Regions from separate parts of the Halalkalibacter sp. AB-rgal2 genome, predicted to be linked through region 2. Evidence: a T-box and tRNA genes for the amino acid it is inferred to sense, from the RefSeq annotation. Region 2 holds a T-box; the other holds one or more tRNA genes.

Region 1 (4,426 bases), on a different contig from region 2:
GTGCAAGGTCGTATTAAAGTTCTTGGATTTGATCCTGGTTCTATTGATGGAATCTATGGTAATAGGACACGTTCTGCTGTAAGGATGTACCAACAATCACAACGTATTCAAGTGGATGGGATTGTAGGCCAACAAACGTGGGGGCAGTTGTTTGATTGAGGAATTTAGATAGAAAAAAGCTCCCAATAAAAAACCAACTCTTTATGAATCAGTTTTTTATTGGGAGCTATTCTTATTTATTAAAGAAGATTTTTGTTTCTAGTAAGAATCTACTTAAGGAAAACACCTATATAACGGAAGCATGAATTAAATTCGAAACGTAATGAATAATAGAAATCCTTTATGTATTAAAATTCGACTCTAAGCTCTATATCTTCGCCTATTTTATTCTTCTCTTCATCCATCGGAGCATCAATATGGATTTGTACCCATTCGACATCCGCTGCTAAAGAGCTCTCAAGGGAAAACATGATGTATCCATGCTTTCTTTCACCTCCAGCATACTCTTCATCCGTAGAACCTGAATCTAAATATTCGTTTATTCTTAAATCAACTTCAAGTTGTTCATCTGTACTTGTTGTTAAAGTAGCGTTATCTGTGTTGAAGATAACCGTTTCTTCAGAATTGTTTACAATGCTAAAGTCAAAGTCAATAATTTCAATGTAGTCAGTCCCCATATGTTGAGAGAAATCTCCCTTAAGTTGACCAGTTGTGATCCCAACGTGTGAAATGTACAATGTCAATGGTCCCACTTCTAGTGTTTCAATGTCTTCATTAATTTTAAGTAATGTAAATATACCTTCATCACTTTCAACTGTATTTTCTTCGGGAATGTCATTACTCTCGGCTGCAGCTTCTACATCTGTAGCATTTTCTTCGTGTTCAGTATCCTCCAGTGTACGCTCTTCTGAGGAATGATCATGATCGTCTTCCTCAATTGCATTTTCAGTGGTGCTTGCATCTTCATTACTACAAGCAATGATTGTGCAACTTAGAAAAATGAAAAGTAAGCCAAACAAACATTTTTTCATCAAAAATCTCTCCTTTCTCTTTTGTAAATGATAGATTATACTAATTTTCTACTGAAAGGAAGTTTTTAAGGAAAAAAAGTTCTTTATTTATAATAATTGGTAAATTAGTATTATTAGGATGAGTTTGATAATAGGTATAAATATACAAATGGAAGGGGATATAAATTATGTTTGTTTAGCTGGTTAAGAATTTTAAAGATTCATATTGGTTTTACATATTTTTTATAAAAATCTCTTGCCTTCAATGACCGATTTAGCTATAATATTTTTTGTCAGTATGAAAGTACAAGCTGGCCCGTTGGTCAAGCGGTTAAGACACCGCCCTTTCACGGCGGTAACACGGGTTCGAATCCCGTACGGGTCACCATACATATTGGAGGATTAGCTCAGCTGGGAGAGCACCTGCCTTACAAGCAGGGGGTCGGCGGTTCGATCCCGTCATCCTCCACCATCAGATTGTACAATAATAGTGGAGGGGTAGCGAAGTGGCTAAACGCGGCGGACTGTAAATCCGCTCCCTCCGGGTTCGGCGGTTCGAATCCGTCCCCCTCCACCATGTTTGTTTAATGGGCTATCGCCAAGCGGTAAGGCAACGGATTTTGATTCCGTCATGCGTAGGTTCGAATCCTGCTAGCCCAGCCAAGATTATCTTTTAGGCAAGATGATTGCCTTTCGAGCCATTAGCTCAGTTGGTAGAGCATCTGACTTTTAATCAGAGGGTCGAAGGTTCGAGTCCTTCATGGCTCATTTTTAACAATGCGGAAGTAGTTCAGTGGTAGAACACCACCTTGCCAAGGTGGGGGTCGCGAGTTCGAATCTCGTCTTCCGCTTCTACATAACGGGGCCTTAGCTCAGCTGGGAGAGCGCCTGCTTTGCACGCAGGAGGTCAGCGGTTCGATCCCGCTAGGCTCCACTTAAATAAACAAAAGGTGTTTAAAAGGAGTGCGGATCCTTTTAAACACCTTTTTGTTGAGCACTAGTAATAAACCAGGATAGTCTTTTGTTAATGAAAGAGAGGTGAGCTTCCTGCTTTCATTAACAAGTTAAAAAGCGAAGCAGGTGGATTTATATTACAACAACATTTACATCATGCATTAATAGGCTATGTTCCTAATATTTCACTTTTTTTAATGTCGTACTCTTCTTGGCTAATTGCCCCTGCATCTAATAACTGTTTAAATTTTATAAGTTCATCTGCATCAGAAGTTTTGTGTTCATTTTGATGGTTGTCGTTTTTTTGCCCATCGCAGATAAGTTGTAAGGTTGATAAGCATTCCTGGGCACTGTCATATATATTTTTGAAAATAAATCCGTTTCTTTTGGTCGAGGACTCAATAAAATTGACATAAACAGTTGGACTATGAAAGTCATTAACAGTAATTTTTAGTTTTAAGCTGTTACACACATTTGTATTCTTTCTTTTGCCGGTTATTCCACCGACTATTGCACCAGTCCCGCCGAATAAAGCTCCACCTATAAGCGCCTTACCTAGTCCACCTTGAGCCACTGATTCTCCATCTTCTAATAATTCAAAGTCTATGATATCACTGTAATTATAAACGGTAGACTTATTTCTTTTTCCCAGAAAAGAAGAAAGCGCTAACCATTTTTTGTTGTTGTCATCAAATTCCATAAAACTCCCGATGCTTTTGGTAGGGGAAAAATTACTGAGTTCAATTTCATTTTTTATTTTTGCTTCAATAGCAGCGTTTACGTCATCTTTGGTCATTTTATTAATTGGTTTGTTCATTTGTCCGATTTTTTTCAAGCCTGCTTTTTTAAAGCAACTCGGGCATATCCAATTTTTTTCTGCTATTCTGTATCTGTTTAAACCAGCCTCTTGATCACATACAGCACAAACTGCTTTTAAACTAAAAAAACCCATAACATCACTCCTTATTATAAGTATCGAAAATTAAGTAACAAATTCTTACTTATCACAATAAATACTAACATTTTCCTATTGCGCTATCAATTACTAAATCAAACGTCTTTTACTTAATGAAAACATCATGGGAAAAGAGAATCATATTAACTGCAGATGCTTAGAGATTTAGACGATAAGGTAGTCTTAGTTCATTTGAAGGGGGGTTAATTAGATGGAGCTATAATTAAACGAAGGTAATCATTATTACGTTGTCTGCGAATTTTCGGAGATACTCCCTGAAAAATTAATTATTTGGTGTGTTAATTGAGGTTGCTTATAATATGAATTCAGGTGAAATATACTCTCCTCCCTCCAAAAATTTACTCTATTAGAAAGAAGAACCCCTTTTAGAGCTATAGAGTGAACATGACAGGAAAAAAGAAGGAAATCCTAACCTAAATACTGTTATTTTATGATATTATTAAAAAGATTGAAACCTTGATGAAGGTTGATGCGTATATGATGTCAGAACCGTTTAGGTAGGGATATGAGAGATGGAGAGTACAATTAAACGATTAATTGGGGAAGTGAGAAAAGGCGATCAAGAGGCATTTGCTGAAATTGTTGAGCTATATAAAGATAAAGTCTATCAAATCTGTTATCGCATGCTCGGCAATGTTCATGAAGCACAAGATGTCGCTCAAGAAGCATTTTTGCGTGCCTATACAAATATCGATCGCTATGATATAAATAGAAAGTTCTCGACATGGCTTTTTCGAATTGCGACGAATGTATCGATCGATCGCTTGCGGAAAAAGAAGCCAGACTTTCACTTGCAGGATGAAGTGAAGGGGACAGATGGCGTGACGTTTGAATCACAGCTAGCTGCAGATGAGGAGCTGCCTGAGGATCAAGTCGTAACAAGGGAACTGCAGGATTGGGTTCAGAATGAAATTAATCAATTACCGATCAAATACCGAACCGCTATCATATTGAAGTACATTGAAGACCTCTCTATAAATGAGATAAGCGAAATATTAGATATGCCGCCTGCCACTGTGAAAACAAGAGTTCATAGAGGGAGAGAGGCGTTACGTAAGAGAATGCGCCACATGTAGAAAGGGGGGCCTTTGGATGACATGCGAAAAGCAATATGACAAGTTGATACAAGCGTACCTTGATGAAGAAATAACGAGTGAAGAACGAAAGCGGCTTAATGAGCATTTGGCTGAGTGTGAAGAGTGTAGAAGACGGGTTCAAGAGTTGAAGAAGACGATCGCCTTTGTCCAAAGTTCTTCGCATATTGCAGCGCCGTCTAACTTTACAAGCGCGGTTATGAACCAGTTACCAGAACGAAAGCAAACGTCAAAGTGGAAGCAGTGGACACGGAGGCATCCTGTCATCGTTGCGGCGGCTGTGTTTTTTTTACTTATGGCGATGAGCTTATCAACGATGTGGAACGATGAGAATGAATTAGTCGTTCGAGGCTCTTCACAGCTCTCCATAAATCAGGAAAATGGTGTGGTCA
Region 2 (4,426 bases):
CGTTTGAGGAAAGGTTTCAGCTTGTAAAGAAGGAATGGGATATTTCGAAACAGCTAGTTCGTATGATGAGTAAGATGATCGATAAAAAGAAGGTGTCTGTAACATGAGCTACGAATCAATTTTGTATTATTATGATTTATATCCACAAGAAATTGAAGAGCTAGGAAAAATAAAAAAAGTGACTACAAATCGTGGAGTGTTCGCTTTAAAGGAATCAAACATTTCAAGGCATCAGGCAGATGAATTTATACATTCCTTAAAGAAGCTAACGAAGCATGGTTATAACAAGCTTGTTCCTGTTTTACCAACAAAATATGGAGAATACACTGTATCAACACATCAGCACACCTATTATGTTATGCCTTGGATTGAGCCTGTTGAATATACAGCACGAGAATCGAAGGAAGAAAGGCTAGCTAGTCAGCTTGGAGCGATTCATCGTCTAACAGTGAAAACACAGCCCTTTTTAAAAGAGAATGTGGAACAGTCATATAATCAACTATTACAACGATGGGAGCTTAGGAGACTAGAATTAACTCGATTTGCTGATCAAGCAGAAAAGAGAACCTATATGTCACCATTTGAATTAACGTTTTTAACGCATGCATATATGTTAGATCAAATGGCTGAAACAGCGAAGGAGCACTTAAAGAAATGGTATGAACTATGTTTAGAAAAGGAAACGTATCGAACCGTGCTTTGTCATGGAAGAATGCAACGCTCCCATGCGATTTTTAATAATGAAAATGAGCCATTGTTATTGAATTTTGAACGGGCAGCGATTGACACACCAGCACGAGAATTAGCGAGCTTTTGCCGATATAGCTTTTCAAAGGGGTACTGGTCAGATGATGATATTTTGACCTGGTTTATGAGATATGAGGGACATTTACCTTTACTTGAAGAAGAAAAATACTTAACGTGTGCCTATTTGAACTTTCCAGAGCCGATTGCTTTTGCAGTGGAAGCTTATGTGCATTCACATCGATCGATGAAAGAGCTAGAACACGTTCAACGTTTAGAAAAACGATTAATGTCGATGCGCCGAGTGCAGCGAATCACACAAAAGTTGATCATCGTTCCAGATGAAGAAAAGCAGTGATTCATTTAACAAAATGGCACAGAAAAGAAGGTGATCTTTTCTGTGTCTATCGTTATTTGCGTTATGCTAAAATAATTTCATCTTTAATGAACAATAAAAGACAATCATCATTGTTAGTAAAATGACATCGAATGTTGTTGGAAATAATAAGGTTCGAATGAGCTGGAAAATAATGAGTGGAACTAATATTTGCATAAACATGAGCTTGCATTTTAACCACCAATTCGGTCGTCCAGGGTAAGGAGGCTTATACGGTTGGTATCGTTTATTGAACATGGTCATCCCACTTTCTAGCTTTCTCATACTACTACATTATGTGGTTTGTTTCCTTTGGGTGATTAAGATGTATAGGAAAGTAATAATGTGGATCGAGCTGTTCTTGACGTAGACAAACAGATCAACTAAAATATAATCACATATAATGATTGCAAAGAATAGGAAGAGTAAGCTCAGAACCTTTCAGAGAGAGAAATCAATAGCTGTGAGATTTCTTAAGATGTATGAGTTGAATGTCGCCTAGGAGCTGCTATGCTGAAAGTAAATGTAGGCTAGCCGGAGCTGACCGTTAACAGTTTGAGGTGTGTAGTTTTTTGACTACAAACAAAGGTGGTACCGCGAAATCAAACTCTCTTCGTCCTTTGGATGAGGGAGTTTTTTTATGCTGATTCAGCTCACTTTGCTTTCTCAGTATAAGCTACATAGAAAAAGGTTGGAGGTAAGTGTATATGGAAAATCAAGAACATTCAATGCCGACGAAATACAATCCACAGGAAACCGAAGCGAAATGGTATTCTTATTGGCTTGAAGGGAAATTCTTTGAAGCAACAGGAGGAGAAGATAAGGAATCTTACTCAATTGTCATTCCTCCACCGAATGTAACAGGTAAGCTACACTTAGGACATGCATGGGATACGACTTTACAAGATATATTAGTTCGTATGAAGCGAATGCAAGGCTATGATACGTTATGGTTACCTGGAATGGATCATGCGGGGATTGCCACACAGGCAAAGGTTGAAGCGAAGCTAAAGGAACAAGGGACAAGCCGTTATGAGCTTGGTCGTGAAGCCTTTTTAGAGAAATCATGGGAATGGAAGGAAGAATATGCGACGTTTATCCGTAATCAGTGGGCGAAGCTAGGTCTTTCACTTGATTATTCACGTGAACGTTTTACGCTTGATGAAGGACTTTCCAAGGCTGTCCGAGAAGTTTTCGTTTCATTGTACGAAAAAGGGTTAATCTATCGTGGAGAATATATTATTAACTGGGATCCGCAAACGAGAACCGCCTTATCAGATATTGAAGTTATTTATAAAGATGTTCAAGGTGCCTTCTATCATATGAGTTATCCATTAACAGAAGGGTCAGGTTCGATTGAGGTAGCGACGACACGACCTGAAACGATGCTTGGTGATACAGCAGTTGCTGTTCATCCAGAAGATGAACGTTATAAACACCTTATTGGTCAGACGGCGACGCTTCCGATTACAGGTAGGGAGATTCCAATTGTCGCCGATGATTATGTCGATATGGAATTTGGCTCTGGTGCAGTGAAAATTACACCCGCTCATGATCCGAATGACTTTGAAATTGGCAATCGTCATGACTTAGAACGTATTCTCGTCATGAATGAAGATGGAACGATGAATGAAAATGCTGGTCAGTATCAAGGTCTTGACCGCTTTGAATGTCGTAAGCAGCTTGTTCGTGATTTGCAGGAGCAAGGCGTTCTTTTCAAAATTGAAGAGCATATGCATTCGGTTGGCCATTCAGAGCGAAGCGGTGCGGTTGTTGAGCCGTATTTGTCGACGCAATGGTTTGTGAAAATGCAACCATTAGCTGATGCTGCAATCGATTTGCAACAGTCTGAAGAGGACAAAGTGAACTTTGTGCCAAATCGTTTTGAGAAAACGTACTTACGTTGGATGGAAAATATTCGTGATTGGTGTATTTCACGTCAACTTTGGTGGGGGCATCGAATTCCGGCTTGGTATCACAAAGAAACAGAAGAGGTGCACGTTGGACATGAAGCACCTGAGGATAGTGAAAATTGGGATCAAGATGAAGATGTATTAGATACATGGTTCAGCTCTGCGCTCTGGCCATTCTCGACAATGGGTTGGCCTGATGAAGACTCAAATGACTATAACCGTTATTATTCAACCAACGCCCTTGTGACAGGCTACGATATTATTTTCTTTTGGGTCTCTCGTATGATCTTCCAAGGGTTAGAATTTACGGATAAGAAACCATTTGAGAATGTATTAATCCATGGGCTTGTACGAGATTCAGAAGGTCGAAAGATGAGTAAGTCGTTAGGGAATGGTGTCGATCCGATGGACGTTATCGAAAAATACGGGGCTGATTCATTAAGGTTTTTCCTATCGACAGGCAGTTCCCCGGGAAATGATTTGCGTTTTTATTGGGAAAAGGTTGAATCAACGTGGAATTTCGGCAACAAAATATGGAACGCCTCTCGCTTTGCTTTAATGAATATGGAAGGGTTAAAAGTTGAGGATATTGATCTAACAGGTAAAAAATCAATTGCTGATAAATGGATTCTAACTCGACTTCAACATACGATTGGTGACGTGACTCGTTTAATGGACGCGTATGAATTTGGTGAAGTGGGCCGAATTCTCTACAACTTTATTTGGGATGATTTCTGTGACTGGTATATTGAAATGGCGAAGCTACCATTATACGGAGAGGATGAAGCAGCCAAGCATACGACTCGTTCCGTATTAGCGTATGTTTTAGATGAGACGATGCGATTATTACATCCGATGATGCCATTTATTACCGAGGAAATATGGCAACATCTACCACACAAAGGTAAATCTATAACCGTTAGTTCTTGGCCTGTTAAGAAGGATGAATGGATCTTTGATGAAGCTGTAAAGGATATGGACTTATTAAAAGATATTATCCGTTCTGTACGTAATACACGAGCGGAACTAAATGTTCCAATGAGTAAGCAAATTGAGCTTCTTATTCATGCTTCAACAGATGAAGTGATGGACCAACTAAATCGTGGAAAGAGCTATATTGAGAAGTTCTGTAATCCTGAAACATTAACGATGGCTGTTGGCTTATCTGCTCCAGAGAAATCTATGTCACAAGTGTTAACGGGAGTAGAATTGTACCTGCCGTTAGCTGGTTTACTTGACTTGGATGCCGAAATCGCTCGTTTAGAAAAAGAGCTGCAAAAACTCGATAAAGAAGTTGAACGAGTAGAAAAGAAATTGAACAACCAAGGCTTTTTAGCTAAAGCACCTGAGAAAGTGATTGAAGAGGAAAAGGCTAAGAAGGAAGATTATGAAG

What was found. A T-box is a leader RNA that pairs with one kind of tRNA and senses whether it is charged. The one in region 2 lies ahead of ACERJO_RS16085 (valine--tRNA ligase), so its partner is inferred to be a tRNA-Val.
Region 1: it has a tRNA-Val gene. The T-box ahead of ACERJO_RS16085 (valine--tRNA ligase) is inferred to sense a tRNA for this amino acid. The anticodon was not compared.

Annotation. Positions count from the first base shown of each region.
Region 1 is NZ_JBGUAV010000033.1:12,443-16,868, forward strand. It holds gene ACERJO_RS18860 (peptidoglycan-binding protein) at 1-159, shown strand, start outside; gene ACERJO_RS18865 (hypothetical protein) at 348-1,031, opposite strand; tRNA gene ACERJO_RS18870 (tRNA-Glu) at 1,324-1,398, shown strand; tRNA gene ACERJO_RS18875 (tRNA-Val) at 1,407-1,482, shown strand; tRNA gene ACERJO_RS18880 (tRNA-Tyr) at 1,503-1,587, shown strand; tRNA gene ACERJO_RS18885 (tRNA-Gln) at 1,599-1,673, shown strand; tRNA gene ACERJO_RS18890 (tRNA-Lys) at 1,706-1,778, shown strand; tRNA gene ACERJO_RS18895 (tRNA-Gly) at 1,790-1,861, shown strand; tRNA gene ACERJO_RS18900 (tRNA-Ala) at 1,872-1,944, shown strand; gene ACERJO_RS18905 (SHOCT domain-containing protein) at 2,134-2,916, opposite strand; gene sigW (RNA polymerase sigma factor SigW) at 3,453-4,016, shown strand; gene ACERJO_RS18915 (zf-HC2 domain-containing protein) at 4,033-4,426, shown strand, end outside.
Region 2 is NZ_JBGUAV010000023.1:47,372-51,797, forward strand. It holds gene ACERJO_RS16070 (hypothetical protein) at 1-107, shown strand, start outside; gene ysxE (spore coat protein YsxE) at 104-1,102, shown strand; gene ACERJO_RS16080 (hypothetical protein) at 1,169-1,378, opposite strand; T-box leader at 1,524-1,744, shown strand; gene ACERJO_RS16085 (valine--tRNA ligase) at 1,828-4,426, shown strand, end outside.